One region of the Janthinobacterium sp. NKUCC08_JDC genome, then DNA from elsewhere that is predicted to be linked to it. Evidence: predicted binding sites of a transcription regulator. Region 1 holds the regulator's gene; each other region holds the start of a gene.
What was found. Region 1 encodes sigma-54, which starts transcription at its own class of promoters, with help from an activator protein. Its sites were predicted from a motif close to TGGCANGNAANCTGCTTT; they were not measured.
Positions count from the first base shown of each region.

Region 1 (3,275 bases):
TGCAGATTGAAAAGCTGCGCGAGAACCAGGCCCTGTCCCTGTCGGGCGGCGAGCGCCGCCGCGTGGAAATCGCCCGCGCGCTGGCCACGGATCCCCGTTTCGTGCTGCTCGACGAGCCGTTCGCCGGCGTCGATCCGATCGCCGTGATCGAGATTCAGCGCATCGTGCGCTTCTTGAAGGAGCGCAATATCGGCGTGCTGATCACCGATCATAATGTGCGCGAGACGCTGGGTATTTGCGACCGTGCCTACATCATCAACCAGGGCTCGGTACTGGCGTCGGGACGCCCCGACGACATCATCGCGAACGAGTCGGTACGCCGGGTCTATCTGGGCGAACACTTCCGCATGTAAGCCAATGAAACAATCATTGCAGCTGCGCACTTCGCAGCACCTGGCACTGACGCCGCAGTTGCAGCAATCGATACGCCTGTTGCAATTGTCGACCCTGGAATTGCACCAGGAACTCGAGCAACTGCTGACGGACAATCCCTTGCTCGAGCGCCTCGACGATCCGCTCGACCGTTCGCTGCGCCTGCTGTCGGACGGGGCCTTGAGTTCCACGGCGGCGCCGGCCGAAGCGCCGCCCCAGGCGCCAGGCCAGGAGGCGCCTGCCGCGCCTGCCGAAGCGGAAACCTTTGACGGCGAGGCGGGCGAGGGCCCGGCCGCCGCGGACGGCGGCGACAGTGACTGGAGCGAGGCGAGCCGGGGCAAGGCGCCCGACGACGAAGATTCCCGCCCGCAACTCGAGGCCCATCACTGCACCCTGCGCGAACACCTGATGGAGCAGATGCGCGTGACGGTGCTTGAATTGCGCGACCGCGCGCTGGTCGAGCTGATCATCGACGCGCTCGACGACAATGGCTACCTGGAAGAGTCGCTCGACGACATCCTGGCGCGCCTGCCGGAAGAGCTGGAAATCGACGCCGACGAGATGCGCACGGCCTTGTCGCTGCTGCAAAGTTTCGATCCGCCCGGCGTGGGCGCGCGCAATGCGTCCGAATGCCTGGCGCTGCAGATCAAGCGCTTGCCGCACATCGCCATGGTGACGCGGCGCATGGCGCTCGTCATCGTGGAAAAGCACCTGGCCTGGTTTGCCCAGCGCGATTTCAACAAGCTGAAAAAAGCCCTCGATTGCGACGATGAAGACTTGCGCGAAGCACAGACGGTGATTCGCCAGTGCAATCCGCATCCGGGTGCCGTGTTCGCCTCGGACGTGTCCGATTACGTGGTGCCCGACGTCGTCGTCAAGCGCGCGCGCAATGGCTGGCAAGTGACCCTGAACAACGACGTCATGCCGCGCCTGCGCGTCAACGCCATGTACGCCAACCTGCTCAAGCAGGGCAAGGGCGAGGGCGCCATGGGCGCACAGTTGCAGGAAGCCAAGTGGCTGATCAAGAATATGCGCCAGCGTTTCGACACGATTTTGCGCGTGGCACAGGCGATAGTAGAAAGACAAAAGAACTTTTTCTCGCATGGGGCCGTTGCCATGCGCCCCCTTGTGCTCCGTGAAATAGCTGATACACTGGGTTTACACGAGAGTACTATCTCGCGGGTAACAACTCAAAAGTACATGCTGACCCCGCACGGCATGTTCGAGTTGAAATATTTCTTTGGTAGCCACGTCGCCACCGAAGCGGGGGGCGAAGCGTCATCGACGGCGATACGGGCATTGATCGTGCAACTGACAGGAGCAGAAGACCCTAAAAATCCTTTATCCGACAGTAAGATTGCGGACATGCTGGGGGAACAAGGCATGGTGATTGCGCGACGTACTGTTGCCAAATACCGGGAAGCGTTGAAAATTCCGCCAGTGAGCCTGCGTAAGTGTTTGTAAGTTTTTTTCGGTTCCTCTGCGGGCCGGATAGGATGGACCGCACGAACCCGATCATCTTTAGGAGTGTGTATGAATCTCACCATCAGCGGACATCATCTCGAAGTGACACCAGCCATCCGTGAATACGTACAAACGAAGCTGGAACGCGTGAAACGTCATTTCGATCAAGTTATCGATATCGCCGTGATTCTGACCGTGGATAACCTCAAAGAGAAAGAAAAACGTCAAAAGGCCGAAGTCAACCTGCGTTTAAGTGGCAAAACCGTCTATGTGGAAAGCCTGGCACAAGACCTGTATGCCGCGATCGATGCCCTGATCGACAAGCTCGATAGGCAAGTGATGAAATACAAAACCAAAGTGCAAGGGCACGGTAAAGAGGCGATCAAGCATCTGCCAGACAACTCCGAGGAAGACGCCGTCGTCGCCGTTTAAGGCCACCCGCTTTCAGCAGTTGTGATCAACTAAGGGCGCACATTGCGCCCTTTTTTGCGCCTGGACCTTTTGAACGCAATGTTCCCCGCGCAGGCGCTAGAATGTTTGTACTTTTACTTTTTTCACGCCTGCCATGAGCGACTTCGTCCAGACCTCCATCCGCAACCGCACGGGGCACATCGTGCTCGACCGTCCGAAAGCCTTGAATTCCCTGTCGCTGGAGATGGTGCGCGCCCTGAGCGCTGCCCTGCTGGCCTGGCGCGACGATCCGCAGGTGGACGCCGTCGTGATCCGCTCGAGCAGCGAGAAAGCACTGTGCGCCGGCGGCGACATCCGTTTCTTCTACGATGCGGGCCTGGCCACGCCGCAAGGCGGCAGCGCCTTGCTGGAAGATTTCTTTACGGAAGAATACGCGTTAAATCATGTGATCCATTTCTATCCGAAACCGTATATCGCCGTGATGGATGGCGTGGTGATGGGCGGCGGCATGGGCGTGGCGCAAGCCGGACCCGGCAACCGCCTGCGCATCGTCACGGGCCGCACGCGCATGGCCATGCCGGAAGTTAATATTGGCTTGTTCCCGGATGTGGGCGGCAGTTATTTCCTGTCCCGCCTGGCCGGCCAGCTGGGCCTGTACCTGGGCTTGACGGGCTTGACGATCAACGCGGCCGACGCCCTGTACACGGACCTGGCCGATGTCTACCTGCCCGAGGCGCAGATGGGGGCGCTGCTGGCCCTGTTCGAGTCGACGCCGGGCGAGGCCTTGCCGGTTGCCATCAAGGCGCTGGCGGCGCCGTTCCAGGCCGAGGCGGGTATCGCCTCGCTGGCGGCGGCGCGCGTGGCGCTGGACCGTCACTTCGGCGCCGGCTCCGTGGCGGCCATCATGGCCTCGCTGGCGCAGGACGACAGCGCGTTCGCCAGCAAGGCGCTGGCGGCCATGCGCCTGCGCTCGCCTTTGATGATGTCGGTAACTCTGGAATTGCTGCAGCGCGGGGCTCACTTGGGCG
Region 1 is NZ_JAHKQW010000018.1:99,841-103,115, forward strand. Features, by position in the region: gene lptB (LPS export ABC transporter ATP-binding protein) at 1-353, shown strand, start outside; gene KO538_RS26940 (RNA polymerase factor sigma-54) at 358-1,836, shown strand; gene hpf (ribosome hibernation-promoting factor, HPF/YfiA family) at 1,906-2,268, shown strand; gene KO538_RS26950 (enoyl-CoA hydratase/isomerase family protein) at 2,402-3,275, shown strand, end outside.

Region 2 (3,275 bases), on a different contig from region 1:
GAAAGTGCCATTCTCGGCCAATCCGGAGAAAGTGAACACGCGTCTGGACAATGGCAGCGACTACGGCTTTGCCGTCAACACGGCGCGCATCGTGTCCAACAAGGCCTGGGCCGAGAAAAACCCGGCAGCAGCCAAGCTGTTCGAAGTGATGCAGCTGCCCGTTGCCGACATCAATGCGCAGAACGAGCGCATGCGCCGCGGCGAAAACACGCAAGCCGATATCGCGCGCCATACGGCTGGCTGGATCAAGTTCCACCAGCAAAAGTTTGACGGCTGGATCGCGCAAGCGCTGGCGGCGGCGAAAAAGTAAGTTCTAGCGCCGTTTCACCATGAAAAAGTGGCTACCATTTTGGTAGCCACTTTTGCGTTAACGGCCTGTTTTGGTGGTTTTTGGTGAGTTTTTAGCCGTTTTCGGCCAGTTTCAGGTGCAAAATGGGGAAAGGCTTGCCGAACGGGTCGCGTTCGGAGCGGCTTTCCCCGATAAAGCCCTGGTGGAGGTAAAAGCCATGCGCTTGCGTGTTGTGTTCGTTGACATCGACGGCCGTGGCGCCCAAGGCCGCGATGGCGTGCCGCACGAGCGCGCGGCCGGCGCCGCTGCCGCGCTGGTCGGGATGTACGAACAGCATCTCGATCTTGGCGTGCTCGACGCACAGGAAGGCATAGGCGACGCCGTCATCGGCGCGCAGCACGTGCAGCAGGCGTTCGGCCGTCACTCTGGCCAGCTCTTCGCGGACGAAGGGTATCAGGAAGGCGATATCGCTATCGGCAAGGAAATCGTGGGTGGCGCGTACGGACAGGTGCCAGACGTCGAACAAGCGGGGCAGGTCGGCGGCATGGGCCAGGGAAACCAGGGAATTCGGTGATGGTGTCATGCAGAAATTATACTGCCCCGGCAGGCGCCGGGGCAGGGAGGGACGATCAGTCCTTCAAGTCTTCGATCAGGTCGATGTATTGTTGCTGCGCATCTTCCTTCGAGGTGCCGGCCAGGGCCGCCCAGGCGTCGAACTTGGCACGGTTGACGAAGTCGGTCATGCCAGGACGCTCGCCCGTGGCGTCGCCGCTCGACGCTTGCTTGAACAAGGCGTAGATTTTCAACAAGGTCATATTGTCCGGACGCTCGGACAGGGTCTTGGAATCGAGCTGCGCTTGTTCGAATTGCTCTTGTAAACTCATGATGGCTCCTGTGTGCTGATGGAATCGCTGGAAAAGTGCGGCAGGCCCGGCGGAGTGGCCACCGTGCGTGCTGCAGTGCCTGACATCATAGTGAAAAAAGCGCGCCGTGCATTAGAGGACACCCTCAAAACAAAAACGCCGCCGCTGAGTGATCAGTGGCGGCGTCTGGCACGGTCCTTGGAACGCAGCCTTCAGCTTCTTATACGCCCAGCAGTTCGACGTCGAAAATCAGGGTGGCGTTCGGTGGAATCACGCCGCCGGCGCCGCGTGCGCCATAGCCCAGTGCCGCAGGGATGATCAGCTGGCGCTTGCCGCCCACTTTCATGCCTTGCACGCCTTCGTCCCAGCCCTGGATGACGCGGCCTGCGCCCAGCGGGAATTCGAATGGATCGTTGCGGTCCTTGCTCGAGTCAAATTTCGAACCGGCGCTGCCGTCGTCGTTTTGCAGCCAGCCCGTGTAATGCACGACAACATTGTTGCCGGCTTGCGCTTCAGCGCCTTCGCCAACGACGGTATCGATGTATTGCAGGCCGGAAGCGGTAGTGGTGGTGGTCATGATAATCCTTGTGTAGGCGATGAAAGCTTCAGATTGTAGAGCAATGAGTTGCAAAGCGCCATTCCAGGCCCGGCGCAAGCGAAAACCGGAAATTACGCCGATGTGTGGCTGCCGGTTGTATTTAAGGGGGGATTTCACACAATAAATACAGTGTTCCACGTAAAATGCATGTTTTGTATTTAACAGTGATTTCTTCCATGTTCCGCAGTCTACGCCGCCTTGTTTTTTCCTCGCTGTGCCTGGTTTCCGCAATATCGACGGCGCAAGCCGAAGTGGTGGTGGTGCTCAATTCCCGTGATGCTACGGTGCAACTGCTGGACCAGAAAACCTATGCTCCCCTGTCTACCTTTGCCGTCGGCAAGGAACCGCACCATTTGATGGAGACGCCGGACGGCAAGTCGCTGATCGTCGCCAGTTCCGTCGGCAACGAGCTGATTTTCCTCGATCCTGTCTCGGGCCAGATCCAGCGCCGCATCAGCAACATCCTCGATCCTTACCAGATCGGCTTTTCGCCAGACCAGAAATGGTTCATTTCGAATTCGCTGCGCCTGGACCGCATCGACCTGTACCGCTACGACGGCAAGAACCTGACCCTGGCCAAGCGCATCCCGCTGCCGAAGCTGCCCAGCCACATGGCGTTCACGGCCGACAGCACCATGGCCTTCATCACGCAGCAGGGCAGCAACCAGGTCAGCGCCATCGACCTGGCCACGCAAACCGTCAAATGGACCATGCCTGTCGGCCCCGCGCCGGCCGGTATCACGATGACGCCCGATGGCAAGCATTTGCTCGTCGGCATCATGGGCAGCGATTACGTGGAAGTGATCGACTGGCGCACGCAAAAGACCGTCAAGCGCATCAAGGCGGGCGCCGGCACGCATAATTTCCGTGCGCTCGGCGACAACCGCATGACGTTCGTCTCGAACCGCGTATCGAACACCATCAACATCATCGACCAGCAAACCCTGGAAAACGTGGGCACCATCAATGTGCCGGGCGGTCCGGACTGCATGGAAATCACGCCCGATGGCAAGACGATGTGGGTGACCCTGCGCTGGATCAAGAAAGTGGCCGTGATCGACCTGACCACGCGCAAGGTCATCAAGACCATACCGGTAGGCCGCTCGCCCCATGGCGTGTATTTCGCCACCCACTCGCCGCGCATGTGATGGCGGGTGTGATGATGAAACACCTGATTCCTGCGGGCCGCGTGTTCGCCATGCTGCTGTGCGCCAGCGCCATGCTGTCCCCCGCGCATGCCGCCGCACCTGCACCAGCAGCACCGGCCCCAGCCGCATCTTCTGCCCCGGCCGCCTGCAAGGGCACGATCTATATGACATTCGACACAGGCAGCCAGTCGCAAGCGCAACTGATCGCTGACGTGCTGAACAAACGTCATGTAAAGGCAACCTTCTTCCTGGCCAATGAAAAGACCACGCGCGGCGATTATTCGCTCGATGCCTCGTGGGCGCCGTACTGGAAAGCCCGGGTCGCCGAAGGCCATGCGTTCGGCACGCATACGTTTGACCACGTGTATTGGAAGAAG
Region 2 is NZ_JAHKQW010000016.1:6,808-10,082, reverse strand. Features, by position in the region: gene proX (glycine betaine/L-proline ABC transporter substrate-binding protein ProX) at 1-310, shown strand, start outside; gene KO538_RS25460 (GNAT family N-acetyltransferase) at 402-872, opposite strand; gene KO538_RS25455 (acyl-CoA-binding protein) at 919-1,173, opposite strand; gene KO538_RS25450 (FKBP-type peptidyl-prolyl cis-trans isomerase) at 1,373-1,729, opposite strand; gene KO538_RS25445 (beta-propeller fold lactonase family protein) at 1,927-2,898, shown strand; gene KO538_RS25440 (polysaccharide deacetylase family protein) at 2,913-3,275, shown strand, end outside.
Region 2: the regulator sigma-54 is predicted to act here: its motif matches at 1,883-1,900, upstream of KO538_RS25445 (beta-propeller fold lactonase family protein).

Region 3 (3,275 bases), on a different contig from region 1:
TACTCGAATTGCTCGAGTCCCATGTAGAACGGTGTGCCATTCAAATTGCCGAGATAGATGTCGGTGTCGCTGACATCGAACTCGCCCAGCGCATAGCACATGGGCGCGCTGCCGTCGCAGCAGCCGCCCGACTGGAAAAACATCAGCGGGCCGTGACGCTGGCGCAACTTGTCCATCATTTCCAGCGCCGCATCGGTGGCGACCACCCGGGCAATTGCTGCACTCATGGCATCCCTTTCTGCGCGCCGCGCCTGGATTGACAGGCGCGGCGCGTGTACCGGTTTAGAAGAAGCCCAGCGCTTTCGGGCTATAGCTCACCAGCAAGTTCTTCGTTTGCTGGTAGTGATCGAGCATCATCTTGTGGTTTTCGCGGCCGATACCCGATTGCTTGTAGCCGCCGAACGCGGCGTGGGCCGGATACAGGTGGTAGCAATTGGTCCACACGCGGCCCGCCTGGATGGCGCGTCCCATGCGGAAGGCGCGCGAACCGTCGCGCGTCCACAGGCCGGCGCCCAGGCCGTACAAGGTATCGTTGGCAATCGCCAGCGCGTCGGCCTCATCCTTGAAAGTGGTCACGGACACGACCGGTCCAAAAATCTCTTCCTGGAAGATGCGCATCTTGTTATTACCCTTGAATACGGTCGGACGCACGTAGTAGCCGCCTTCCAAGTCGCCCGCCTGCGTGTTGCGCTCGCCGCCAGCCAGCACTTCGGCGCCTTCCTGGCGGCCGATGTCGAGATAGGACAGGATTTTTTCCAGCTGCTCCTGCGACGCCTGCGCACCGATCATGGTGGACGAGTCGAGCGGGTTGCCCTGCTTGATGGCGGCCACGCGCTTCAGAGCACGTTCGATGAATTTCTCGTAGATCGATTCCTGGATCAGCACGCGCGATGGGCAGGTGCACACTTCGCCCTGGTTCAGCGCGAACATGGCAAAACCTTCCAGGCATTTGTCGAAATAGTCATCGTCCGCGTCCATCACGTCTTCAAAGAAGATGTTCGGCGACTTGCCGCCCAGCTCCAGGGTGACGGGAATCAGGTTTTGCGCGGCGTAGCCCATGATCAAGCGGCCCGTGCCTGTTTCGCCCGTGAAGGCGATCTTGGCGATGCGCTTGCTCGAGGCCAGCGGCTTGCCCGCTTCCAGGCCGAAACCATTGATGATGTTCAGCACGCCCGGCGGCAGCAGGTCGCCGATCAGCTCGATCAACACCATGATGGAGGCCGGTGTCTGCTCGGCCGGTTTGAGCACGACGCAATTGCCGGCGGCCAGGGCTGGCGCCAGTTTCCACACAGCCATCAGAATCGGGAAATTCCATGGAATGATCTGGCCCACGACGCCGAGCGGCTCGTGGTAGTGGTAGGCATAGGTTTCCGCATCGATTTGCGCGACGGAACCTTCTTGCGCGCGGATGCAGCCGGCGAAATAACGGAAATGGTCGATGGCCAGCGGGATGTCGGCGTTCATCGTTTCGCGGATCGGCTTGCCATTGTCGATGGTTTCCGCCGTGGCGATCAGGCTCAGGTTCTGTTCGATGCGGTCGGCGATGCGGTTCAGGATATTGGCGCGCTCGGCAGGCGATGTCTTGCCCCAGGCATCCTTGGCGGCATGGGCGGCGTCCAAGGCCAGCTCGACATCTTCCGCCGTGGAACGGGCGATTTCGCAAAATGGCAAGCCCGTGATCGGTGTGATGTTAGGAAAGTATTCACCTTTTACCGGGGCAACGAATTTGCCGCGGATGTAATTGTCATAGCGTTGTTTGAAGGGATTGGCTACGCCCAGTTTGCTGATGTCTGCGAGATTCATGTCGTCCTCTATCGGGTTAATTAGAATGGAATTGCTGTAATTAAAATCAAACGTCCTGGTACAGATGGGGTGAGTACACGGAGTCTTCCGCAAATGCCGTGCCAGCTCGGCATCCCACTACAAACTTAGCCGCTTTTACCCTTGTTACAAGGGCCTAGCGTCAATACCGGTGTGCTTTTCAGCGCATGCCCGGGCTTGAGCCGCTGCACAATGGAACAGGTGTACCAGACTGGAACACCTGTTCCTGTGCCATTAACGAATCACCACGCCCCATGGCAATTCACCTACAGCAATATCGGCCACCTTGCGCGCGCTGGCCGTGTCGATGACGGAAACGCTGTTCGAACGGCCATTGGCCACGTACAGCTTGGCGCCATCGGGCGTGATGGCCATGTTCCACGGGCGCTTGCCGACGGGAATGGTGGCCGTGACCTCGTTGCTGGCCGTGTCGATCACCATCACCGTGCCATCGATACCGTTCGAGACATACACCTGCTTGCCGCTGGGATGGACCACGATGCCGTTTGCATTCTTGCCAGCGGGAATGGTGGCGATGGCCTTGCGCGCGGCCATGTCGATGACGTAGACGGCATTGACCAGTTCGCACGCCACGTAGGCGCGGCCCGAGTCCGGACTGAAACCGATGCCGCGCGGGCGCAATCCCACGGCGATGGACGCCACCTGGCGGCGTTGCACCACATCAATGACATCGACTTGTTCAGCCTCTTCCGCGCTGACCAGCAGCCAGCGCCCATCGGGGCTGAAAACGGCATGTTCCGGATTGCGTCCATGCACCTTGATATCGGCGAGCAAGACGCCCGTCTGCCCATCGAGCAAGGCCACGCTATTGTTTTCCTCGACGGCCACGGCCACGTAATGACCGTCTTGCGAAGCGCTGACGCCTTCGGGCGACTTGCCCAGCGCCACCGTGCGCAGGGGGGCGCCGCCAGCGTTATCGATCAGCAGCAAGGCGCTGCTGGCCGCATCCGTGACAAACAATTGCCGCCCGGTGGGGTCGGCGGCGATGCCGCGCGGACGCTTGCCGGCTGCAATCTGGCGCACGACCTGGTCGGTCGCCGTGTCGATCACGCTCAAGGTGCCCGATTTTTCATTGGGAACATAGGCAAATGGAGCAGCCTGGAGGGCGCTGCTGGCGAGCGCAGGCAGCAGCCAGCACACTTGGCGCAAGCGCGAGAAGAAGTTGGGCATAATCACCTTTCGATGGCAAAACACAGGAAAAGCGCGCGGCATCGGCGCATCTGAACATTGCTGTATGCAAACGCCATGCCACTGACACGCGTATAATTTCAGCCCACCAATGGAGACATGGCAGGCATATTGCTTGATACAACGATGCAGACCTGCGCCGCGCACGCGACCAAAGCAGGCTTTTATTCACATTGGAGAATCCGCATGCAGCACCGTTTCCGCCTGAACACCATCGCCAGCCTGTTTGTCGCCGGCAGCGCTAC
Region 3 is NZ_JAHKQW010000028.1:3,805-7,079, reverse strand. Features, by position in the region: gene KO538_RS28750 (DUF779 domain-containing protein) at 1-227, opposite strand, end outside; gene adh (aldehyde dehydrogenase) at 283-1,803, opposite strand; gene KO538_RS28740 (beta-propeller fold lactonase family protein) at 2,056-3,012, opposite strand; gene KO538_RS28735 (TonB-dependent receptor) at 3,217-3,275, shown strand, end outside.
Region 3: the regulator sigma-54 is predicted to act here: its motif matches at 1,890-1,907, upstream of adh (aldehyde dehydrogenase).